2 linked regions of the Blastochloris viridis genome follow. The protein of the gene in region 1 interacts with the protein of each later gene in a pairwise test. Links are inferred from orthologs where the notes say so. Each region holds a gene or a part of one and is shown on either strand. Other genes may lie near its edges. The genes, in order: rpe and eno.

The links.
Region 2: the proteins of rpe (region 1) and eno interact in binary tests that used the Escherichia coli proteins (3 or more experiments, as listed by UniProt). The link is inferred for Blastochloris viridis from one-to-one orthologs.

What each region holds. Positions count from the first base shown.
Region 1 is NZ_CP012946.1:622,117-638,145, reverse strand. What follows is about bases 6,075-9,064. They hold rpe (ribulose-phosphate 3-epimerase), read left to right. Parts: upstream 6,075-7,225; coding sequence 7,226-7,903; downstream 7,904-9,064. Other genes in these bases: puhE (putative photosynthetic complex assembly protein PuhE), read right to left, coding at 8,370-9,064; fba (class II fructose-bisphosphate aldolase), read left to right, coding at 6,147-7,229; tkt (transketolase), read left to right, coding at 6,075-6,106. Outside these bases: BVIR_RS02880 (form I ribulose bisphosphate carboxylase large subunit), read left to right, coding at 1-549; BVIR_RS02875 (ribulose bisphosphate carboxylase small subunit), read left to right, coding at 564-953; CbbX protein, read left to right, coding at 1,020-1,916; BVIR_RS02865 (class 1 fructose-bisphosphatase), read left to right, coding at 1,997-3,055; BVIR_RS02860 (phosphoribulokinase), read left to right, coding at 3,201-4,076; more of tkt, read left to right, coding at 4,088-6,074; more of puhE, read right to left, coding at 9,065-9,545; photosynthetic complex assembly protein PuhC, read right to left, coding at 9,759-10,244; photosynthetic complex putative assembly protein PuhB, read right to left, coding at 10,262-11,011; puhA (photosynthetic reaction center subunit H), read right to left, coding at 11,008-11,784; BVIR_RS02820 (BCD family MFS transporter), read right to left, coding at 11,811-13,250; bchM (magnesium protoporphyrin IX methyltransferase), read right to left, coding at 13,247-13,948; bchL (ferredoxin:protochlorophyllide reductase (ATP-dependent) iron-sulfur ATP-binding protein), read right to left, coding at 13,948-14,850; BVIR_RS02805 (magnesium chelatase subunit H), read right to left, coding at 14,872-16,029. UniProt on the Escherichia coli protein: Catalyzes the reversible epimerization of D-ribulose 5-phosphate to D-xylulose 5-phosphate.
Region 2 is NZ_CP012946.1:2,116,652-2,125,179, reverse strand. Bases 201-3,140 are described here. They hold eno (phosphopyruvate hydratase), read left to right. Parts: upstream 201-998; coding sequence 999-2,282; downstream 2,283-3,140. Other genes in these bases: pdhA (pyruvate dehydrogenase (acetyl-transferring) E1 component subunit alpha), read left to right, coding at 2,995-3,140; BVIR_RS09365 (FtsB family cell division protein), read left to right, coding at 2,554-2,907; queF (preQ(1) synthase), read right to left, coding at 369-821; BVIR_RS09380 (thiamine phosphate synthase), read left to right, coding at 201-260. Also shown: more of BVIR_RS09380, read left to right, coding at 1-200; more of pdhA, read left to right, coding at 3,141-4,080; BVIR_RS09355 (pyruvate dehydrogenase complex E1 component subunit beta), read left to right, coding at 4,236-5,648; BVIR_RS09350 (pyruvate dehydrogenase complex dihydrolipoamide acetyltransferase), read left to right, coding at 5,657-7,015; lpdA (dihydrolipoyl dehydrogenase), read left to right, coding at 7,103-8,528. UniProt on the Escherichia coli protein: Catalyzes the reversible conversion of 2-phosphoglycerate (2-PG) into phosphoenolpyruvate (PEP). It is essential for the degradation of carbohydrates via glycolysis.

The sequences.
Region 1 (16,029 bases):
CGCCAGAAGAACCACGGCGTGTCGTTCCGCGTCATCGCCAAGTGGCTGCGCCTCGCCGGCGTCGACCACCTCCACGCCGGCACCGCGGTCGGCAAGCTGGAAGGTGACCCCAAGATGGTGCAGGGCTATTATAAAGTCTGTCGCGACCGCAAAAGCGAGGTCGACCTCGAGCGCGGGCTGTTCTTCGAGCAGGACTGGGCCGACATCCGCCCGGTGATGCCGGTGGCCTCCGGCGGCATCCATGCCGGCCAGATGCACCAGCTGCTCGATTTGTTCGGCGACGACGTGGTGCTGCAGTTCGGCGGCGGCACCATCGGCCACCCGATGGGCATCGAGGCCGGCGCCACCGCCAACCGCGTCGCGCTGGAGACCATGGTGCTGGCCCGCAACGAGGGCCGTGACATCCGCACCGAGGGGCCTGAGATCCTGGTCGAGGCCGCAAAATGGTGCCAGCCGCTGCGGGCCGCGCTCGACACCTGGGGCGAGGTCACCTTCGACTACACCTCGACCGACACGTCGGACTTCGTGCCGACCGCCAGCGTCGCCTGAGACGGGAGGACAACATGCGCGTGACCCAGGGTGCCTTTTCGTTCCTGCCCGACCTCACCGACGACCAGATCAAGAAGCAGGTCGCCTGGTGCCTCGACCAGGAGTGGGCGGTGTCGATCGAGTTCACCGACGACCCCCACCCCCGCAACACCTATTGGGAGATGTGGGGCAACCCGATGTTCGATCTCCAGGATCCTGCGGGGGTGATGCAGGAGCTGGCGGCGTGCCGCGCCGCCCACCCCGACCACTACATCCGCCTCAACGCCTTCGATTCCAGCCGCGGCTGGGAGGCGGTGCGGATGTCCTTCATCGTACAGCGCCCCAAGGTCGAGCCGACCTTCCGCCTGGAGCGCACCGAGGTCGAAGGCCGCACCCAGCGCTATACGCTAGTGACGGTGCGCTGACGTCAAAGATTGCCCCGCGAGCCCCGGCACCCCCGCGCCGGGGTTTCCCCCTTCTCGGAGAGCCCGATGAACGTGCCCGCGTCCCCGCCGCCGTCCGAGACCGCCCCCGCGGTCGACCTCAAGGCGATGTATCGCGACACCGACATCGGCTCGCTGCTGGCTGATCTCGACCGTGAACTGGTGGGGCTGAAGCCGGTCAAGGACCGCATCCGCGAGATTGCCGCCTTCCTGCTGGTCGCCCGCGCCCGCGAGAATCTCGGGCTCGCCTCGGCGCCGCCGACGCTGCACATGGCGTTCACCGGCAATCCCGGCACCGGCAAGACCACCGTCGCGTTGCGCATGGCCGGCATTCTCCACCGCCTCGGCTACGTGCGCAAAGGTCACCTCGTCTCCGTCACGCGCGACGATCTGGTCGGCCAGTATATCGGCCACACCGCCCCCAAGACCAAGGAAGTGCTCAAGCGCGCCATGGGCGGCGTGCTGTTCATCGACGAGGCCTATTATCTCTACCGCCCGGAGAACGAGAAGGATTACGGCCAAGAGGCCATCGAAATCCTGCTCCAGGTGATGGAGAATCAGCGTGATGACTTGGTGGTGATCCTCGCCGGCTATGCCGACCGCATGAACACCTTCTTTTCGGCCAATCCGGGTTTCCGCTCACGCATTGCCCACCACATCGATTTTCCGGACTATTCCGACGCCGAATTGCTGCGGATCGCCGAGACCATGGCCACCGCCGAAGGCTACCGCTTCGACGATGCCGCCAAGGCCGCTTTGACCGACTATATCGCGCGGCGGCGAACCCAGCCCAACTTTGCCAATGCACGCTCGATCCGCAACGCCTTCGACCGGGCGCGGCTACGCCAGGCGGTGCGGCTGTTCGATACCGACACGCCGGTCGGCCGCGACGACCTGATGACGATTTCGGCCGCCGAAATCCTGGCAAGCCGGATAATGAAGTGACAATAACAACACCAAGACGCTGACCGAGACGTTGACCAACGCAGTTGGTCAAGACGCTTGGGGGGACCTAGGGACGGCCGATGACACAGACGCCACACGCCAAACCTCTACTTGAGGACTATCTCAACGCCTGGGCGGGGAACGACCCGTTGCGAACGGCGGTCGCGGACACTGTCGCCGCGCTGGCGCGGGCGACCGCGGAGATTTCCGGGCTGGTTGCCCAGGGGCCACTCGCCGGCGACCTCGCCGCGGCCCGCATCGACAAGGGCGGCGGCGATGCCCAAAAAGAACTCGACGTCATCACCAACAGCCTGATCCAGCGTCATCTCACCAGCGCCCCGGTCGCCGCGCTCGCTTCCGAAGAAGCCGACGTGCCGGAGGCCCTCACCAAGGGTGCGCCGCTGATCGTCGCCATCGACCCGCTCGACGGCTCCTCCAACATCGACACCAACACCTCGATCGGCACCATCTTCTCGGTCTTGCCGGCGCCGGCAAACGTCGATCCCGCTTTATCCGAGGCGTTCCTGCAGCCGGGTCGCGCCCAACTTGCCGCCGGCTATGCCATCTACGGCCCCAACACCGCACTGGTGCTGACCGTCGGCCAGGGCACGGCGATGTTCGTGCTCGACCCTGCCACCCGTCGCTACGTGCTGGTGTTCGACCGCATGGAGGTGCCGCCGGACGCCCGCGAGTTCGCCATCAACATGTCGAACTACCGGCACTGGGATGAGCCGATCCGGCTCTATATCGACGATCTGCTGAAGGGCCAGGACGGTCCGCGCGACGTCGATTACAACATGCGCTGGCTGGCGGCGATGGTGGCGGAGGCCCACCGCATCCTGATCCGCGGCGGCGTCTATCTCTACCCGTCCGACGCCCGCAAAGGCTACATCTCCGGCCGGCTGCGGCTGATCTACGAGGGCAACCCGATCGCGTTCCTGATGGAACAGGCTGGCGGCGCCGCCTCCAACGGCAGTTCGCCCATTTTGGACCTCAAGCCGACCTCGCTGCACCAGCGCGTGCCGCTAGTATTTGGCTCGAGCGAGAAGGTTCAGCGCGTCGCCCGATACGTCGCAGCGCCCGAATCGATCGCCGCGCGGTCGCCGTTGTTCGCCAAGCGCGGTCTGTTCCGATCCTGACCGACCGGGCCGGGGTGGGTCGTCCGCGGCAGCGGGACCCGGTTTGCAAAAGAAAGCCCAACGAAACAATCGCTTGTGGCGTCCCGCCGCTCAAGGAACGCCTCAGCCCTTGTGATCCTCCCGTTCGTTTGGATGCGAGAAAGCCATGTCCCGCAAGCACCCGATCATTGCCGTGACCGGCTCGTCCGGCGCCGGCACCACTTCGGTGAAACGCACCTTCGAGCAGATCTTCCGCCGCGAGGGCGTCACCGCCGCCTTCGTCGAGGGCGATTCCTTCCACCGCTACGACCGCTTCGAGATGCGCGAGCGCATCGCGGAGGAGGCCAAGAAGGGCAACAGGAACTACAGCCACTTCTCGCCCGAAACCAATCTGCTCAAGGAGTTGGAGCAGCTGTTCGCCGAATATAGCCGCAGCGGCCACGGCCGGGTTCGGCGTTACGTCCACGACGCCGAAGAGCAGCAACTCTACGGCGTCGAGCCTGGCAACTTCACGCCATGGCAGGACATCACCGGCGAAACCGATCTGTTGTTCTATGAGGGACTGCACGGCGCGGTGATGACCGAGGAGGTCAACGTCGCCCAGCACGTCGACCTCAAGATCGGCGTGGTGCCGGTGATCAATCTGGAATGGATCCAGAAACTCCACCGCGACAAGGCCACCCGCGGCTATTCCACCGAGACGGTGACCGACACCATCCTGCGACGCATGCCAGACTATGTGCACTACATCTGCCCGCAGTTCACCGAGACCGACATCAACTTCCAGCGCGCACCGACGGTCGATACCTCCAACCCCTTCGTGGCGCGGTGGATTCCGACCGCGGACGAGTCGATCGTGGTGATCCGGTTCAAGAATCCCCGCGGCATCGATTTCCCCTATTTGTTGTCGATGATCGACGGCAGCTGGATGAGCCGCGCCAATTCCATTGTCATTCCCGGCGGCAAGCTGGATATCGCCATGCAGTTGATCCTGACGCCGATGATCCTGAAGCTGATCGAGATGAAGCGCCGGGCACTTTGAGGAAGCGCAGCATGAACCAAGTCCAGAAGATCACCTCCGCCACCAGCCTGACCTGGCCGGTGACCGCGGCGCTGCGCGCGCTCGCCATCGATGCGGTCGAGGCCGCCAAATCCGGCCACCCCGGCGCGCCGATGGGCATGGCCGAGATCGCTGCCGTGCTGTGGCGCCAGCACCTCCGCCACGACCCCGCCGACCCGACTTGGCCCGACCGCGACCGCTTCGTGCTGTCGAACGGCCACGCCTCGATGCTGATCTACGGCCTGCTCCATCTCACCGGCTACGACCTGCCGCTCAGCGAGCTGAAGCGCTTCCGCCAGATGCACGCCAAGACGCCGGGCCATCCCGAGGTCGGCGTCACCGTCGGCGTCGAGACCACCACCGGCCCGCTCGGCCAGGGCTTCGCCAATGCCGTCGGCATGGCGATTGCGGAGAAAACGCTGGCCGCCCAGTTCAATCGCCCCGGGCACACCGTCGTCGACCACCGCACCTTCGTGTTCCTCGGCGATGGCTGCCTGATGGAGGGCATCAGCCACGAGGCCGCCTCGCTCGCCGGACGCCTGGGGCTCGGCAAGCTGGTCGCGCTCTATGACGACAACGGCATCTCGATCGACGGCAAGGTCGAGGAGTGGTTCGCCGACGACACCCCGGCGCGGTTCGAGGCCTATGGCTGGCACGTGGTGCGCGATGTCGACGGCCACGACCCCGCCGCCATCGATGCCGCCATCACCGTTGCACTCGGCGTCGGCAAGCCCAGCCTGATCTGCTGCAAAACAGTGATCGGCCGCGGCGCCCCCACCAAACAGGGCACCGAGAACTCGCATGGCGCCCCGCTCGGCCCGGATGAAGCGGCCAAGGCCAAGGCGGCATTCGGCTGGAGCCACCCGCCGTTCGTGGTGCCAGACGACGTTTACGCCCAATGGAACCAGCGCGCCCGCGGCGCCGGCTTGCACGCCGACTGGACCCAGCGCTTCGAAGCCTACCGCGCGGCCTTCCCCGAGCTCGCCGCCGAGTTCGAGCGCCGCATCAACGGCGATTTGCCGGCAACCTTTCCGGCCGCGACCGCGCACGCATTGGCCGAGGCCAAGGCCGCCGGCAACGTCGCCAGCCGCAAGGCCGGCCAGGTGGCGCTGTCGGCGTACGCGCCGGACCTGCCCGAGTTGCTCGGCGGCTCGGCCGACCTCACCCACTCCAACCTCACCAATTTCAAGGGCTCAACTCCGATCACCCGCGACGCGGCCGGCAACACCATCCTGTTCGGCGTGCGTGAGTTCGGCATGAGCGCGATTGCCAACGGCATCGCGCTGCACGGCGGCTTCATCCCCTTCGTCGCCACCTTCCTGGTGTTCTCCGACTACGCCCGCAACGCCATCCGCATGAGCGCGCTGATGGGGCAGCGGGTGGTCTACGTCTTCACCCACGATTCGATCGCGCTTGGCGAGGACGGCCCCACCCACCAGCCGGTCGAGCACGTCGAAAGCCTGCGGCTGATCCCCAATCTCGACGTCTGGCGGCCGGCCGATGCGGTCGAGACCGCGTTCGCCTGGCGGGCGGCGCTGGTTCGCAAGGACGGCCCGACCGCCATCGTCCTGTCGCGCCAGACCCTGCCGGCCCAGCCGCGCGAGGCGGCGACGGAAGCTGCAATCGCCAACGGCGGCTACGTGCTGTCGGAGCCCGCGGCCAAGCCGGCGGCGGTGTTGGTCGCCACCGGCTCGGAGGTGGCGCTCGCCACCGCCGCCCGCGACCTGCTCGCCGCCGACAACATTGCGGTGCGGGTGGTGTCGATGCCCTGCCGCGAGGCATTCGAGCGGCTCGGCACCGCCGAGCAGGCCACGGTGATCGACCGCGCGATCCCGCACGTCGCAGTCGAAGCCGGGGTGACCCGCGGCTGGCGGGCGGTGGTCGGTTTCGGCGGCGACGTCGTCGGGCTCGACCGCTTCGGCGAGTCGGCGCCGGAGAAGGACCTGCTGGCCCATTTCGGCTTCACGCCGCAGCGGATCGCCGATACCGTCAAAGCCCTATTGGCTCGCTGACCTCGCCCAAGGGGTTTGACCTTTTTCAGGAGACTTGAACATGGCCCTCGTATCGCTGCGCCAGTTGCTCGACCACGCCGCCGAGCACGGCTATGGCCTGCCGGCCTTCAACGTCAACAACATGGAGCAGGTCCGCGCCATCATGGAGGGTGCGAGAGCCGTCCAGGCGCCGGTGATCCTTCAGGCCTCTGCCGGCGCCCGCAAATATGCCGGCGAGCACTTCCTGCGGCACCTGATTCTCGCCGCCGTCGAGTCCTATCCTGAGATTCCGATCGTGATGCACCAGGACCATGGCGCCTCGCCGGCAGTGTGCGTCTCGGCCATCCGCAACGGCTTCACCTCGGTGATGATGGACGGCTCGCTGAGGGACGACGGCAAGACCCCGGCCGACCACGCCTATAACGCCGCCGTCACCGGCAAGGTGGTCGAGATCGCCCACTCCATCGGCGTCTCGGTCGAGGGCGAGCTCGGCGTGCTCGGCTCGCTGGAGACCATGAAGGGCGACAAGGAGGACGGCCACGGCGCCGAGGGCACCATGACCCGCGAGCAGCTATTGACCGACCCCGAGGAGGCCGCCCGCTTCGTCGCCGAGACCCAGGTCGATGCCCTCGCCATCGCCATCGGCACCTCGCACGGCGCCTACAAATTCAGCCGCAAGCCGACCGGCGACATCCTTGCCATCGACCGCATCAAGGAGATCCACGCCCGCATCCCGAATACGCACCTCGTGATGCACGGCTCGTCCTCGGTGCCGCAGGAACTGCTGGCCGAGATCCGCGAGTTCGGCGGCGACATGAAGGAGACCTACGGCGTGCCGGTCGAGGAGATCGTCCAGGGCATCAAGTACGGCGTGCGCAAGGTCAATATCGACACCGACATCCGCCTTGCCATGACCGCGGCGGTGCGCCGGGTGTTCGCCAAGAACCCGTCGGAATTCGACCCGCGCAAGTACCTCGCCGTCGCCCAGGATGCCGCCAAGAAGGTCGTCATCGCCCGGCTTGAGGCGTTCGGCGCCGCCGGCCAGGCCGGCAACATCAAGCCGATCGAGCTCGACGAGATGGCCGCGCGATACAAGAAGGGCGAGCTGAAGCAGGTGGTGACCGACGGAAAGGCCGCCGCATGAGCATGGTGATCGCGCCGTCGATCCTGTCGGCCGATTTTGCGCGGCTCGGCGAGGAGGTGAACACCGTCCTCGCCGGCGGCGCCGACTGGATCCACTTCGACGTGATGGATGGCCACTACGTCCCGAACCTCACCATCGGACCGCCGGTGCTGGCCTCGCTGCGCAAGGTGACCACGGCGCCGATCGACGTCCACCTGATGGTCGAGCCGGTTGACCTGCTGGTGGAGATGTTCGCCAATGCCGGCGCCAATCTCATCAGCTTCCACCCCGAAGCCAGCCGCCACGTCGACCGCACCGTCGAGTTGATCCGCTCCAAGGGCTGCCAGGCCGGCCTGGTGCTCAACCCGGCCACGCCGTTGTCGGTGCTCGACTGGGTATTGCCCAAGCTCGACCTGGTTCTGCTGATGACCGTCAACCCCGGCTTCGGCGGACAGGCCTTCATCGAAGGCATGCTGCCGAAGATCGCCGCCACACGGCGGCTGATCGAGGAGTCGGGCCGCGACATCCGGCTTCAGGTCGATGGCGGGGTGACGGTGAAGAACATCGGCCGGGTTGCCAAGGCCGGCGCCGATACCTTTGTCGCCGGCAGCGCGATTTTCGGCTCGTCCGACTATGCCGCCACCATCAAGGCGATGCGGGCCGAGATCGATGCCGCGTTTCAGGTCGCCGCCTAAGTTCGCGCCGGCCACCGTCGATGCCCCCGGCGCCAGCGGCGACCGGGGGTTTTTATGCGGTTTCCCCGGCGGCGCGGCACGCTCCGTCTTCAAGCAGGCAACCGCTTCTACGGTGTCCGAATGAACCCGCGGTGATCGGGCACATCCTCGCCGATAATACCAGTGGCCCTGAGGAGCGACCTTTCGCGGCCTCATGCTGAGGAGGCTGCGAAGCAGCCGTCTCGAAGCATGGGCCGAAGGCCGCCGTCAGCGTCGCCTTATCCTTCGAGACGCGGTCTTGCGACCGCTCCTCAGGATGAGGCGAGCCGACGTCGACCAAAGGTCAAACGTAAAGGCCGTTGGTATAATTCATTGATGAATTGAGTCTTTTGCCGACGATCAACGTGTTGCGTGGCCTGATCGGCCGGGCGCCGCGTCGGCGCTTTCGCAAACAGCGCCAGCGCAATCTCGCTCGATCCGCCGCCGGTCAATGTCCGGCCCCTCCGGCCTCCCGCCGGCCAAGCTCCGCCGGACGCGCGGCGCAGCCGACGAATGCCTCCTGCAGCCGAGTGCCGTCGAGCGCGCGCCCGACCGCGACCACGCGCGGGTGGTGGCGTGGCCTGCCGCCCGCGTCGAACTCGACCGCAGACACCCCCTCAAGGTCAAATCGGATCCAGCCGCCGCCGGATCTGACGATGCCGTCCACGCTCTCGATCTCGCCGTAGCTGCCATTGCTGATGGCATCGAGCAATTCCCGCAGCCGAACCGAATCGCAGTCGAGATCGAGCGGAATGCTCCAGGCCCGAAGCTGCGGCGTCGTCCCGTCGGGCGCGTGGTCCTGGCTGGCTTCCCGAACCAGCGGGCAAGCCTCGCACAGCGTCGGCCAAGCCTGCGGGCCGGTGCGCAGGTTCTCGTGCGTTCGCAGCCCCCACCGCCACAGCACGGCGACCGGCAGCGGCACCACCAGGAACCAGTGCTCGATCACCGCGAGCCCCGACAGCGTCGACAGCAGCGAATAGGCCGCCGCTGGAAACGGCGCGGACGTCACCGCATTATGCACGAGGTAGGTCGTGAACAATGTCGACGCCGTCACCGTGAACGGGAACAGCATGTTCATCGGCCGGCGGACGAAATAGGTCTTCAGGTATTCCAGGTGCGTCGGCAGAAACTCTTCGGACAGGTTGGGAACGCCGAGGAAGATGTTGAACTTGGTCGAGAGCCGCATCAGCCACAGCACGAAGAACGTTACTGTCCCGACCTGGTTTGGCGCTCCCCAGGTCACCGCCACCACCAGCGCCGCCGACGCCAGAATCGCCAGCTCGTGGTGGAGAATCGTACGGGTGGCGAGGGAAAACCGCGCCCATCCGGTGACCGCCGGCGGACAGGGCGCGCGCACCGGACCGGTGGCGTATCCCATCAGGAACGCCATCTCGTTCCAGGCCCACACCATCAGCCCGCACGAGAAGCCAGCGTAGGCCCCGAACGGCGTCACGTCATAGGACGTCGCCCAGACGCCATGCAATGCCCCGGCCAGCAGCGCGGTGGCGCCGGCCATGCTCCACTTGAAGGTCCACCGCGGCAGACCGTCGAGAAAAAGTATCGCGCCCGTGCTAAACCACCACAAGAACAGGGCGTAGAGCACGGCAATGCCGTAGTCGGCCATGGGCGCCTCCCCTCTACTGGGCGGGCGCCTGGCGGACCCGATGAGGCGGCGGGTTCGGAAGGATCGGAACGATCACGCGACTGCCGATGCTTGCGCCCGCGGACCGCCGATCATGGACATGGACACCGCGCCGAGTGACCGACGCGGCGGCGCAAAAGTCGGCGGCCGTGAGGCCGGATGGTATCGCTGAACCATCCTCCGAGGTCGAAACGCTCATTGCGTCGCCTCTCCCGCCTTGCCTTCCTGGGATTTGAGGAACCGGGTGAACTGGGCGATGTTGGTCGGCCCGAACGCGTTGAGGACGAAGTCACGTCCGGTTGAAAGATCGGTCAGCGTCAGGCGACCATCGGAAAACAGCGACAGGCGATAAGGCTTGTCACTACCGTCGCCGGCGACCTTGCGCTCATGAGCAAACGCACGAACCATGCCGCGCAAAAAGCCCCATTTGTCGCCCTCGAGCAGATAGATGCGATCCGTGCTCACCGCGTCGAACACCGCGATGTGGCCCTCGTCGTTGGTCTCAAACCGCAGATCGCGGGTTTCAACCACCGTGCGCGGCTGCGCATCAGGCGGAACGCCGATATCACCCCTCAGGTGGGGGCCGAACACGAGCACCGCGACAACGGCCACCGCCGCTGCGAACCCCAGCAGGGTTCGCAGCGAAAGCCGATTCCGAGGCTGGGGGGGCGTTCCGTCCACGGCTCACTCCTAACGGTTTACTTATTGACCGAGGCCGACTTCGGCTGGTCCGTCTCGATCTCGGTCGCGGTCGCCTCGTTCGGCGCAGCCGCCTCGGCGGTACCGGCTGCGGCCGGCGCCGCGTGTCCCGCGCCGTCGTTGCCGCCGAACCACGCCTCGTCCTTGGCATGCTGCTCGGCGCGCGCGGCGGCGGCGGCACTCATTGCGTTGGCGAGGATTTCAGAAACCTTCGCGGCATCGGGAATGCACCGCAGCATCGGCTCGGGGCGCTCGAAACGCCACGGCCGCACGTACGGCCACATCGCGACGTAGTTGACGGTGCTGCTCGGGCTCAGCGTCAGCGGAATGTCGCCGGTGCCGTCGGAATAAAGCCGGAGGGCAGCGCGTTCGATCGCCTTGAACGGCAAATTGAACGTCATCTGCAGCACCACGCCGCACTGGATGATGACCCGACGGGTGGTGATGGTGATCACCGTGCTCCGTGTGGTGGCCCAAGCGGCGAGCAGGAAGACGCCGACCGCAACCGCACCGCCCGTGAACAGCCAGCTCACGGTGAGGGTAAGTGCCTTGGTCGTCTCCGAACCATAGCCGGCAAGCAGGGCCCAGACGATCAGCAGCGCAAAATACGCTGCGACCGCCCGTACATGGAACGCTTGTACAGCGAGGCGCCGCCACTGCGGCGCCCCCTGCCAGAGCATGTCCTCGCCTGCCGGGAGTGGACCCGGCAGGCCAGGAGCATACTCACCTTCGAAATCGTCGTGGCTCACAGCAACGATTCCGCACGCTCCGGCGTCGCGTAGAGCAGACCGCCAGCGTAGTAGGCCGACACCTTGTCTTCTTCGCGCAGCGTGATCTGGTCGCGGCTCTGCAGACGCGGCACGTTGGCGAACTGCTCGGACAGGATCGACGTCACGACGATCTTGTCCTTCTTGACGTCGCAGAAGCCGAGCGGGATCAGCGCGGTGCGGGCGCTGCCGGCCACCGAGAGCTCGAGGTAGCGGAAATAGTGCTCCGAGCGGTCGACCCAGAGGTCGGTAACCGTACCAGCCTCGACGCCGTCAGCGGCAACCACCGGCAGGCCACGCGGATCGACGTCGCCTTCCGCGATCGAGAAGTCGGTCGCAACGCGCAGCGGGACGATCTTGGCCTTGCCGTCAACCGTGGCGTCGACCACTTCCGCACGCTCGGCATACGAAGCCGGGCCGACGGCGTCGACCAGCGGATTGCCGGTCGGCTGCAGCGGGGCGCCTTCGAAGCCGTCGGTCTGCGCGAGCTTCAGTTCGCGGGTTTCCGGACGACGACGCGGAACCGTGACGGTGCCGCCGTGCGGGAGCACGAACGTCTTGGGATAGGGCAGCTCGTAGACCTGGCCGTCTTCCGGCGCCAGCTTGACGAGACCAAGCGGCTCGACCAGCGGGTAGCCTTCGCGACGGTCCTCACGGCGGAGGTACAGCAGGACAACCGTCCAGATGACCAGCCACTGCGCGTACCATACGAGTTGTGCGATGTCTAAATGTTGAGCGAGAGCGCCGTGATACATAAGAACCTCCGTGGGCAGAAAACTGTCTAGCCGGGGAATTCGGCAAGACCAAACGAGGAATCCCGACGAGAACGGTGCTGGCCATGGGATTTTACCAGCGGTCCGATCACGACGAGCGCGGCGAACAGCAGGAGCAGTTCGATGGAATAGACGAACTCATAACCGGCGAGCGGGCTGTTCATCGCCGGGCCGAGCAGCCCGAGGGAAGCGAACTCGGATACCACGTCACGTAGCGCGCCGCCTAGAGCGATTGCCCCACCAGCGGCAGTGGCTTGGACCGCACCCCAGGCCCCGAGCGCGAGCCCATTTTGCTCGGCATCGAGACCCATGGCAAAGGTCAAGGTGCCCACTGAGAACAGACCGCCGGCGAAACCGATCAGCGCAACGCCGATACGGAACAGCAGCGGTAGCTCCAGCGGGCCGGCGAGAATGACGACGATAAACGCCGCCACACCGATCAGCATGCCGAATCTGGCAAGCCGACACGGATCCATTCCGCGGCCGAGCAGACGGGCGGCGAGCCCAAAGGCAACCAGAGATCCAGCTGCCATCAGCGCGGTCAGCGCGGTCGTCGCCGAAACCGACAGGCCGAGGATTTCCCCGCCATACGGCTCCAGCACGATATCCTGCATGTTGAACGCCGCCGTTCCCAGGCCAAGGGCGACCAGGAAGCGAGCAGCGTGTGTCTGTTTGACGAAGCCACGCCACACCTCGCCGAACGGCGGCTCGACGATGGCGACGCGCTTGGAGTTGCGCGGCTCCTGGCCCCACAACGCAATCAGGTTCAGCACCAGCGACACCACGGCGAGGCCCTGGATCACCTGGATCAGCCGCAGCACGCTGAAGTCCTGCAGCAGCAGGCCATATCCGAACGCGCCGACCAGCATGCCAACCAGCAGCATGACGTACATCATCGCCACCACGCGGGGCCGCGATTGTTCCGACGCACGGTCAGTGGCGAGCGCAAGACCTGCGGTCTGCACCGTCTGCATGCCAGCACCGACTGCCAGAAATGACAGTGCTCCGCCAACGTGGCCGACCCACACCGGCCCCACCGCGTCGCCCGACATGATCATCAGCGCCCACGGCATGAAGGCAAAGCCGCCGAACTGAAGCATGGTGCCGAACCAGATGAACGGCACCCGCTTCCAGCCCAGCGACGACCGGTAATGGTCCGACTTGAAGCCGATGATGGCGCGGAACGGCGCGACCAGCAGCGGGATCGCGATCATCGCCGCCACCAGCCAGGCGCCCATGCCCAGCTCGACGATCATCACCCGGTTCAGCGTTCCCACCAACATGGCGGTCGCCATGCCGACGGTGAACTGGAACAGCGACAGCCGAAGCAGCCGGCCGAACGGCAGATCCACCGAGGCCGCGTCCGCGAACGGCATCAGCTGGGAGGTGAACTTGCTCCAGAACTGGACGGCCGGCAGTTCCGGGTTCGGCGGGGTCTCGTTACTCATGAGCGGACGAGCTCCATGGCCTCGGAAATGTAGAAGCCACTGGTGACGCGCTGCAAGCGCCCGGGCCGCCATCCGGCCAGCACCGGCTCGGCCGCGACCAGCCGCGCGAGTTCGGCCGCGGTCACCGGCACGATTGCCGGCGCGCGGTCGCCACGCGGGAACAGGCGGCCGATCAGGTGCATCAGGGTCAGAAGCGGGGTGCGAGGTGCAAAGGTGAACAGGATCGAGCTCGAGGTGCGCGGGGCGATGCCGGCCAGAACCCGGATAATGTCCGCCGCCTCGTAATGGATCAGTGAATCCATCGCCACGACATGGTCGAAACGGCCGAGGTCGGGGTCGAGCATGTCGCCGACGCGGAAATCGATCGAGCCGGCGCCGAGGTCTTTCGGCAGCCGCTCGGCGGCGAGGCCGACCAGGGTCGGCGACAGGTCGATCGCCACCACATCGGCGCCGCGCCGCGCCGCTTCGACCGACAGCGCGCCGGTGCCACAGCCGGCGTCCAGCAGCCGCCGGCCGGCGAGGTCCGCCGGCAACCAGGACAGCAGCGTGGCGCGCATGCGATCGCGCCCGGCACGTACGGTCGCGCGGACGCCGCTGACCGGCGCGTCGGACGTCAGCTTGGACCACGCCTCGACCGCGGTGCGGTCGAAGTAGGTCTCAAGCTCGCCTCGGCGCTCCTGGTACGACGCGGTTCCCATCAATCAAACCCCAGAAGATCGAAAATCTCGCGATCCCTCAGCGGCTTCACGACCAGAGGGTCGACGCCGGCATAAAGCGTCTCCGCGAGTTGCAGGTATTCGTTCTGCACGGCCACCACCTCCGGCGTCGACTCCATTTCGAACAGAGTCGCCTTCTTTAACCGGCTCTGGCGGATGACGTCGAGGGCGGGAATGCGCGCACGGGTCTTGAGACCCACAGCTGCGTTGAACTTTTCGATCTGGTCGATATCGACCGACCGGTTGGCGATCACGCCGCCGAGCCGGACCGGATAGTTCTTCGACTTCGCCTGGATCGCGGCGACGATGCGGTTCATCGCGAAAATCGAGTCGAAATCGTTGGCCGCGACGATCAGCGCGCGCTCGGAGTGCTGCAACGGCGTGGCGAAGCCGCCGCACACCACATCGCCCAGCACGTCGAACAACACCACGTCGGTGTCCTCGAGCAGATGATGCTCCTTCAGGAGCTTGACGGTCTGGCCGACGACATAGCCGCCGCAGCCGGTGCCGGCGGGCGGGCCGCCGGCCTCCACGCACATCACGCCGTTATAGCCCTCGAAGACGTAGTCTTCCGGACGCAGTTCCTCGGGGTGGAAATCCACACTTTCGAGGATGTCGATCACCGTCGGCACCAGCCGCTTGGTGAGCGTGAAGGTCGAATCGTGCTTGGGATCGCAGCCGATCTGCAGCACCCGCTTGCCGAGCTTGGAGAACGCGACGGACAGGTTGGACGACGTGGTCGACTTCCCGATACCGCCCTTGCCATAGATCGAGAAAATCTTCGCCGTGCCAAGGCTCAGGCGCTGGTCCATATGAACCTGCACGCTGCCCTCGCCGTCCGGCCGCCGGGATCCACTATCGATTAGGGTAACGGGCTTCACCATAGTCTCCCTGAGATGCCGCAATTACGCAGCGACATCCACGCCGACGCCTTCAAGTCGATCCTCGAGCTCCTCTCCGGCCCGCCGCAACGCCTCCAGCGTCTCAGGGTCCGGATTCCAGTAGTTGCGTGCGTGCGCTTCAAGCAGGCGATTGGCAACCTTGGCGGAGGCGGTCGGATTGAGGGCCGCCATGCGCTGACGCATTTCATCGTCCAGCATATAGGTCTGCGTGAGTTGTTGATAGACCCACGGCGCCACCTGCCCGGTCGTCGCCGACCAGCCCATGGTGTTGGTGACGTGCTCTTCGATCTGACGCACGCCCTCATATCCGTGTTTCAACATACCCTCATACCATTTCGGATTCAGCATCCGGGTACGGGTTTCCAGCGCCACCTGTTCGCCGAGCGTGCGCACCGAGCCGTCGCCGCGGGTCTGGTCGCCGATATAGACCGGCAGGTCGTTGCCGCCTTTGGCGCGCTTCACCGCGCGGCTGATGCCGCCGAGCGTGTCGAAGTAGTGGTCGATGGTGGTGACGCCGAGCTCGACCGACTCCAGGTTCTGGTAGGCGAGCTGCACGTTCGACAGCACGCTGGTCAAGAGCTCGGGCTGCCGCACCGCGCTACCGGCGCGGCCATAGGCATAGCACTTGCGGCGGGTATAGGTCTCCGCCAACTCGTCCTCGTCCTCCCACCGGCTGTTGCCGATCAGCTGATTGACGTTCGAGCCGTAGGCGCCGTCGGCGTTCGAGAACACCCGGAGCGCCGCGGTCTCGATGTCGCAATTGTTGGCCCGCTGATAGGCCAGCACGTGCTTGCGGACGAAGTTCAGCTCCTCCGGCTCGTCGGCGGTCGCGGCGAGGAAGGCCGCTTCGGCGAGCAGCTTGATCTGCAACGGCAACAGGTCGCGGAAGATGCCCGACAGCGTCATCACCACGTCGACGCGCGGCCGGCCAAGGTCGGCGAGCGGAATGAGGTTCGCCCCGCACAAGCGGCCGTAATTGTCGTAGCGCGGCGTGGCGCCGATCAGCGCCAGGGCCTGGGCGATCGGACCGCCCTCGGATTTGAGGTTGTCGGTGCCCCACAGCACCAGCGCGATCGATTCGGGGAACGGATTGCCGTCCTCGACGTAGCGGGCAAGCAGCCGCGCCGCCTGCTGGGCGCCGTCCTTGATCGCGAAGGCACT
Region 2 (8,528 bases), 1.5 Mb from region 1 along the record:
TCCTCACCCAGAGCAAGCCGGGCTACGGCCCGGCGCTGGGGCACGCCGGCCTTGCGGCGATGGTGGCCGCTGCCGGCCGGCCGGTGATCGCGCTCGGCGGCATTGCGCCGCAGCAGGTGCCGGGCTGCCTCACGGCCGGCGCCGCCGGCATCGCCGTGATGGGCGGCGTGATGCGGGCCTCCGACCCTGGCGCGGACGTGCGGGAACTGTTCGCATCCATGAAGCGTCCCGCCGGCGTCTCTTCGGGCCGGCCCGGGTGACCTTCGCGCCCTCTATTCTGCCCGATGCAGAATCCTGCAATCCAGCCTGTCGGGGCAAGGGCCGCAGGCCCGCGCCCCGGGGCCGTCCGAAGACATCTGACGCGAACCTCACCGCCCGCGATATGGCGGCACGCCCTGGTCGGGGATGAACAGGCCCTGCGGCGGCGCGGCGGTCTGCCAGAAGATGTCGATCGGCATGCCCCCGCGCGGAAACCAGTAGCCGCCGATCCGCAGCCAGCGCGGCTCCAGCAGGCTCGCCAGCTTCTTGCCAACCGCGATGGTGCAGTCCTCGTGGAAGGCGCCGTGGTTGCGGAACGAGGCGAGGTAGAGTTTCAGCGATTTCGACTCCACCAGCCAGTCGCCGGGAACATAGTCGATCACCAGGAGCGCAAAGTCGGGCTGGCCGGTCACCGGGCACAGCGAGGTGAATTCCGGGCAGGTGAAGCGGGCGACGTAGTTGGTATCGGCGTGGGGGTTCGGCACGCGCTCCAGCAGCGCCTGGTCGGGCGAGGCGGGCAGGGCGACATGACGGCCGAGCTGAAGATGTGTTTCTGTTGTCATGAACCCGTCCTATCCGACAGTTCTGCTCCACGAAAGCAGGGTTTTGGGGACGTCCGGCACGCTGAATGCGTGGGATGCCAAGGGCGTACGGGTTTCCTCGGCGTTTGCGATCCTGTATGAGCCCACATACGCCTTCGTGTTTCCGATTATCGAACCATTCAACTAGGCAGGCGCGCCATGACCGCGATCGTCGACATTATCGCCCGCGAAATTCTCGACAGCCGAGGCAATCCGACCGTGGAGGTCGATGTGCGGCTGGAAGATGGCTCGCTCGGCCGCGCCGCCGTCCCGTCGGGCGCCTCGACCGGCGCACACGAGGCGGTCGAACTGCGCGACGGCGACAACAGCCGCTACCTCGGCAAGGGCGTGCTGCAGGCGGTCGAAGCGGTCAACGGCGAGATTTACGACGCGCTCGGCGGCCTCGACGCCGAGGATCAGGTCAAGGTCGACGAGATCATGATCGCGCTCGACGGCACGCCCAACAAGGCGCGCCTCGGCGCCAACGCCATCCTCGGCGTGTCGCTGGCGACCGCGAAGGCCGCCGCTGCCGCCAGCGGCCTGCCGCTCTACCGCTATGTCGGCGGCACCTCGGCGCGCCTGCTGCCGGTGCCGATGATGAACATCATCAATGGCGGTGTGCACGCCGACAACCCGATCGACTTTCAGGAATTCATGATCCTGCCGGTCGGCGCATCCACCATCGCGGATGCGGTGCGGGTGGGCTCCGAGGTCTTCCACACCCTGAAGGCGGCGCTGAAAAGCGCCGGCCACAACACCAATGTCGGCGACGAGGGCGGCTTTGCCCCCAACCTGCCGTCGGCCGAGGCCGCGCTCGACTTCATCGTCGCCTCGATCGAGAAGGCCGGCTTCAAGGTCGGCGACGAGGTGGCGATCGGCCTCGACTGCGCCGCGACCGAGTTCTTCAAGGATGGCGCCTACGTCTATGACGGCGAGGGCACCAAGCGCTCGCGCCAGCAGCAGGCGGAATACCTCGCCAAGCTGCTTGCCGGCTACCCGATCATCACGATCGAGGACGGCATGGCCGAGGACGATTTCGAGGGCTGGCGGATCCTCACCGATCTCATCGGCTCCAAGGTCCAGCTGGTGGGCGACGACTTGTTCGTCACCAACGTCGACCGCCTCGCCGATGGGATCGAGGGCGGCCTCGCCAACTCGATCCTGATCAAGGTCAACCAGATCGGCTCGCTGACCGAGACGCTGGCCGCCGTCGAAATGGCGCACAAGGCCGGCTACACCGCGGTGATGAGCCATCGTTCCGGCGAGACCGAGGACTCCACCATCGCCGACCTCGCAGTCGCGACCAATTGCGGGCAGATCAAGACCGGCTCGCTGGCGCGCTCCGACCGGCTGGCCAAGTACAACCAGCTGATCCGCATCGAAGAGGAACTGGGCGCCCAGGCCCGCTACGCCGGGTACGCGGCGTTCAAGGGGCTGGCCTGAGAACGGCGAGCGCTGCTGATCCAAGCGCGTCATCCCGGGCGCGGCGAAGCCGAGACCCGGGATCGTCAGCAGAACAAGGCACCTCTTCCTGCCGTAGATCCCGGATCGCGCGGCTTCGCCGCCTGTCCGGGATGACAGCTCTCTCCCGGGTCGTGCTGCTTCGCGGCTTGCCCGGGACGACGATCTTTGATCCCGGTCGGGCGAAGCGCGAGCCGGGGTTCGTGTCCGGATTTGTTAACGGGGGGTCAACCGCGGCCTGCGAAGTTGAGCCATGGTCGTCCGCCCCCTGCTTCGCCGCATCCTGTCCATCCTGCTGCTGTATAGCGTGACGGCGGCGGGTATCGCCTATTTCGCCTTCCACGGCTGGAACGGCGATCACGGCCTGCAGGCCAAGCGCGGCTTCGAGATCGAGATGGCCCGGCTGCACGAGGAACTCGACGCGGTGCGGGCGGAACGTCTGGCGATGGAGAAGAAGGTCGCGCTGCTGCGGCCGCAGAGCCTCGACCCCGACATGCTGGACGAGCGCGCCCGCGATCTGCTCAACTGGGCGCACCCGAACGATCTGGTGCTGGTCAAGCGGCCGTCCGCGACCGGCGTAGCCGAGCGCAACGCCGCCGTCCGCTGAATCCCGCGTGGGCAGACCGCCGTTCAAGGATTGGTTCCGTCGCAAAACGAACTATAACTTCCGATGGTACATTCCCGGGAGAACCGCATGGCTGTCGCCAAACAGAGCGCCGCAGGAGCCACGCCCGCCCGCGACAAGGCAGCCAAGCCGGCCGCCGCGCCAATTTCCGATTCGGCTGACGGAACCGGGGCCGCCGCGGCCGCCGCGCCGGCCGAGTTCAGCCGCGAGGAGGATTTTGCCGCCTACCGCGAAATGCTGCTGATCCGCCGCTTCGAGGAGAAGGCCGGCCAGATGTACGGCATGGGCCTGATCGGCGGGTTCTGCCACCTCTATATCGGCCAGGAGGCGGTGGTGGTCGGTATGCAGATGTGCCTGAAGCCCGGCGACCAGGTCATCACCGGCTATCGCGACCACGGCCACATGCTGGCCGCCGGCATGGACGCCCGCGGGGTGATGGCCGAGCTGACCGGACGCCGCGGCGGCTATTCCAAGGGCAAGGGCGGCTCGATGCATATGTTCTCGATCGAGAAGGGCTTCTATGGCGGCCACGGCATCGTCGGCGCCCAGGTCTCGCTCGGCACCGGCCTCGCCTTCGCCAGCCGCTACCGCGACAACGGACGGGTCAGCCTGACCTATTTCGGCGACGGCGCCGCCAACCAGGGCCAAGTCTACGAGAGCTTCAACATGGCGGCGTTGTGGAAACTGCCGGTGGTCTACATCGTCGAGAACAACAAATACGCCATGGGCACCTCGGTGAACCGCGCCTCGGCCCAGACCAACTTCTCCCGGCGCGGCATCTCGTTCGACATCCCCGGCGAGCAGGTCGACGGCATGGACGTGCGGGCGGTGCGGGCCGCCGGCCTGCGCGCGGTCGAGCACGCCCGCTCCGGCCAGGGTCCGTTCATCCTGGAAATGCTGACCTACCGCTATCGCGGCCACTCGATGTCCGACCCGGCCAAATACCGCGCCAAGGACGAGGTGCAGAAGATGCGGGATGAGCGCGACGCCGTCGAGCAGGTGCGCGCCCGCCTGATCGACAATGGCTGGGCAAGCGAAGACGGCGTCAAGAAGATCGACGCCGAGGTGCGCGCCATCGTCAACGAGGCAGCCGAATTCGCCACCCACGATCCGGCGCCCGATCCGTCTGAACTGTACACCGATGTGCTGCGGTGAGCGTTCGCGCGTCAGGCGGGTCGGAGCGCGACCGGCCCGACCGACGCGGAGGGGTGCTCCAAGTGTTTCGTTTGTCGCATTTCCTTTCGCAGAATCGGTTCCTGCTGTTGCGGAAAATGCTCTAGCTTTCATCTCCATCGCACGGGTGTTTCGTCATGCCCACCACTATCCTGATGCCCGCGCTCTCGCCGACCATGGAGAAGGGCAACCTCGCCAAATGGGTCAAGAAGGAAGGTGACCGCGTCAAATCCGGCGACGTCATCGCCGAGATCGAGACCGACAAGGCGACCATGGAGGTCGAGGCGGTCGACGAGGGCGTGCTCGGCAAGCTGCTGGTTGCGGAGGGGACGCAGGACGTCGCCGTGAACACGCCGATCGCGCTGCTGCTCACTGATGGCGAGGACGCTTCGGCGCTGGAGGCCGCGGCCTCGCCCTCGGCGCAGATGAAGGCGGGGCAGTCGGCCGCACCGGCCGAGGCGCGGGGCGCGGCGCCGGTACCGGCCGAAGCCAAGCCATCGCCGCCGGTGGTCGAGGTGACGCGGGCTGAAGGTGACAACGCCTCCGGCGAAATCCCGGCCGGCACCGAGATGGTGACGATGACGGTGCGGGAGGCGCTGCGCGACGCCATGGCCGAGGAAATGCGCCACGATCCCGACGTGTTCATCATCGGCGAGGAGGTCGCCGAATATCAGGGCGCCTACAAGGTCACCCAGGGCCTGCTGCAGGAGTTCGGCGCCCGGCGGGTGGTCGATACCCCGATCACCGAGCACGGCTTCGCCGGCCTTGGCGTCGGCGCGGCGATGGCGGGCCTGAAGCCGATCGTCGAGTTCATGACCTTCAACTTCGCCATGCAGGCGATCGACCAGATCATCAACTCGGCGGCCAAGACGCTTTATATGTCGGGCGGGCAGGTGACGTCGTCCATCGTGTTTCGCGGTCCCAACGGTGCCGCCGCCCGTGTTGCCGCCCAGCACAGCCAGGACTACGGCTCGTGGTACGCCCACATTCCCGGCCTCAAGGTGATCCAGCCGTTCTCGGCCGCCGACGCCAAGGGCCTGCTGAAGGCGGCGATCCGCGACCCCAATCCGGTGGTGTTTCTGGAGAACGAGATTCTCTACGGCCACTCGTTCCCGGTGCCGAAACTCGCCGACTTCGTGCTGCCGATCGGCAAGGCCAAGGTGGCGCGCGCGGGCACCGACTGCACCTTGGTGTCCTGGGGCATCGGCATGACCTATGCGCTGAAGGCCGCCGAAGAACTGGCCAAGAACCAGATTTATGCCGAGGTGGTGGATCTGCGCACGCTGCGGCCGATGGACATCGAGACCGTGGTGGCCTCGGTCAAGAAGACCAACCGCTGCGTGGTGGTGGAGGAGGGCTGGCCGCAATGCGGCGTCGCCGCCGAGGTCGGCATGCGCATCATGGAGATTGCGTTCGACGATCTCGACGCCCCGGTGAAGCGCGTCTCGGGCAAGGACGTGCCGATGCCCTACGCCGCCAACCTGGAAAAGCTCGCGCTGCCCACGGTGCAGGACGTCATCGACGCCGTGCGGGCGGTGACCTACAGGTAGAGAGCACCATGCCCATCGACATCCTGATGCCCGCGCTGTCCCCCACGATGGAGAAGGGCAACCTCGCCAAGTGGCTGAAGAATGAGGGCGATGCCGTCAAGACCGGCGACGTTCTCGCCGAGATCGAGACCGACAAGGCCACCATGGAGGTCGAGGCGGTCGACGACGGCGTGCTCGCCAAGATCGTGGTGCCGGCCGGCACCACCGACGTGCCGGTCAACCAGTTGATCGCCATTCTGGCCGGGGAGGGCGAGGATGTCGCAGCGGCGGCGTCGGCCGAGCCCAAGGCCGCGCCAAATTCGGCCGCTCCCGCCGGCGATGGTGCGGGCCAGCCCGCCGCAGCCGCGCCCCAGCCGGACGCGCCAGACGCAGCGGTCCCGCCGGCAAAGACGGCCAAGGCCGCCCCGGAGGCTGGCACCGCCAAGCCCAACGGCCGGGTGTTTGCTTCGCCGTTGGCGCGCCGGCTGGCGCGCGAGGCCGGCCTCGATATCGGCACGGTCGCCGGGTCAGGACCGCACGGCCGCATCGTGATGCGCGATGTCGAGGCGGCGCGGGCCGCCGGCCCGGCCTCGCAACCGGCGGCGGCCCCGGCTCCGGCAGCCCCGGTTCAGGCGCCGCCGGCCGGGCCGTCCGACGCGGCGATCCGGAAGCTGTTCGCGCCGGACTCGTTCGAACAGGTGCCGCACGACAATCTCCGCAAGGTGATCGCGCGGCGCCTCACCGAGGCCAAGACCACCATCCCGCATTTCTACCTGACCCGGGATGTCGAACTCGACGCCCTGCTCAGCTTGCGCGAGACCATCAACGCCAACGCCCCGAAGGGCCAGGACGGCACACCGGCCTTCAAGCTGTCGGTCAACGATTTCATCATCAAGGCCTTGGCGATGGCGCTGCTGCGGGTGCCGGACGCCAACGTGACCTGGACGGAAGCCGCGATGCTGCGCCACAAGCAGGCGGACGTCGGCGTCGCGGTCGCGATCCCCGGCGGGCTGATCACCCCGGTGGTGCGCGATGCCGGGCGAAAGTCGCTATCGGCTATTTCGAACGAAATGAAAGATTTGGCAGCAAAAGCCAAAGCAAGGCATTTGTTGCCGGAGGAGTACACTGGCGGCTCGACCGCGGTGTCGAACCTCGGCATGTTCGGGATCAAGGCATTCGCTGCGGTGATCAACCCGCCCCACGCCACCATTCTGGCGGTCGGCGCCGGCGAGCCGCGCCCGGTGGTGCGGAACGGCCAGCTCGCGGTCGCCACCATGATGAGCGCCACGCTGTCGACCGACCACCGCGCTGTCGACGGCGTGATCGGCGCCAAGCTGCTCGACGCCTTCAAGCGCTACATCGAGGCGCCGGTGACGATGCTGGTCTAGGAGCAACCGCGGCCCCTGGACCAACTGGAACGCAAAGCCGCCGCTTTGGAAGCCGAGCGCTGACCCGGCCGCGAACCCGGAGCCCCCATGCCCCCCTATGACGTCCTGATCATCGGCGCCGGCCCCGGCGGCTACGTCACCGCCATCCGCTCGGCACAACTGGGCCTCAAGACCGCGATCGTCGAGCGCGAGCACTTGGGCGGCATCTGCTCGAACTGGGGCTGCATCCCGACCAAGGCGCTGCTGCGCTCGGCCGAAGTGCTGCGAAACATCCAGCACGCCAGGGAGTTCGGCCTTTCCGCCGAGCGCGCGACATTCGACTTTCCGGCGGTGGTCAAGCGCTCGCGTGCGGTGGCGAGCCGCATGAACGCCGGCGTCGGCTTCTTGATGAAGAAGAACAAGGTCGATGTGATCTGGGGCGAGGCCAGGCTCACCGCACCCGGCGAGATTGAGGTCGCCGCGCCGTCGAAGCCCGCCGTCGAGCCGCAGACCCCGCCGCCCAAGGGCGTGCTCGGCCATGGCACCTACACGGCGAAGCATATCATCATCGCCACCGGGGCTCGGCCGCGCGCTTTGGCGGGCCTTGAGCCCGACGGCAAGCTGGTGTGGAGCTATTTCGAGGCGCTGAAGGCTGCCAGCGTGCCGAAATCGCTGCTGGTGATCGGCTCCGGCGCCATCGGCATCGAGTTCGCCTCGTTCTTCTGGGCATTCGGCGCCGAGGTGACCGTGGTCGAGGTGCTGCCGCAGATCCTGCCGTTCGAGGACGCCGAGATCGCCGCCTTCGCGCGAAAGGCGTTCGAGAAGGCCGGCATCACCGTCATCTCCGGCGCCAAGGTGACGAAGCTCGAAAAAGCCGAGGACAGCGTCACCGCCCACATCGACGATGGCACCGCGCCGCGCACCGCGACCTTCGAGCGGGTGATCGCGGCGGTCGGCGTGGTCGGCAATATCGAGAACCTCGGCCTGGAGGCGCTGGGGGTGAAGACCGCACGCGGCACCATCGTCACCGACGACATGTGCCGCACCAATGTCCCCGGCCTCTATGCCATCGGCGACGTCGCCGGCCCGCCGATGCTCGCCCACAAGGCCGAGCACGAGGGTGTCATCTGCGTCGAGGCCATTGCCGGCGGCTATCCCCACCCGCTGGACCGACGCATGGTTCCCGGCTGCACCTATTGCCACCCGCAGATCGCCTCGGTCGGGCTCAGCGAGGCCAAGGCCAAGGAGCAGGGCTTCGAGGTGCGGGTCGGGCGCTTTCCCTTCGTCGGCAACGGCAAGGCGGTGGCGCTGGGCGAGGACCAGGGTTTGGTCAAGACCATCTTCGATGCCAAAACCGGGCGGCTTCTCGGCGCCCACATGGTCGGCGCCGAGGTCACCGAGCTGATCTCGGGCTTCGTGGTGGCGATGAATCTGGAGACGACGGAAGAGGAGCTGATGCACACCATCTTCCCGCACCCGACGCTGTCCGAAACCATGAAGGAATCGGTGCTGGATGCCTACGGCCGGGCGCTGA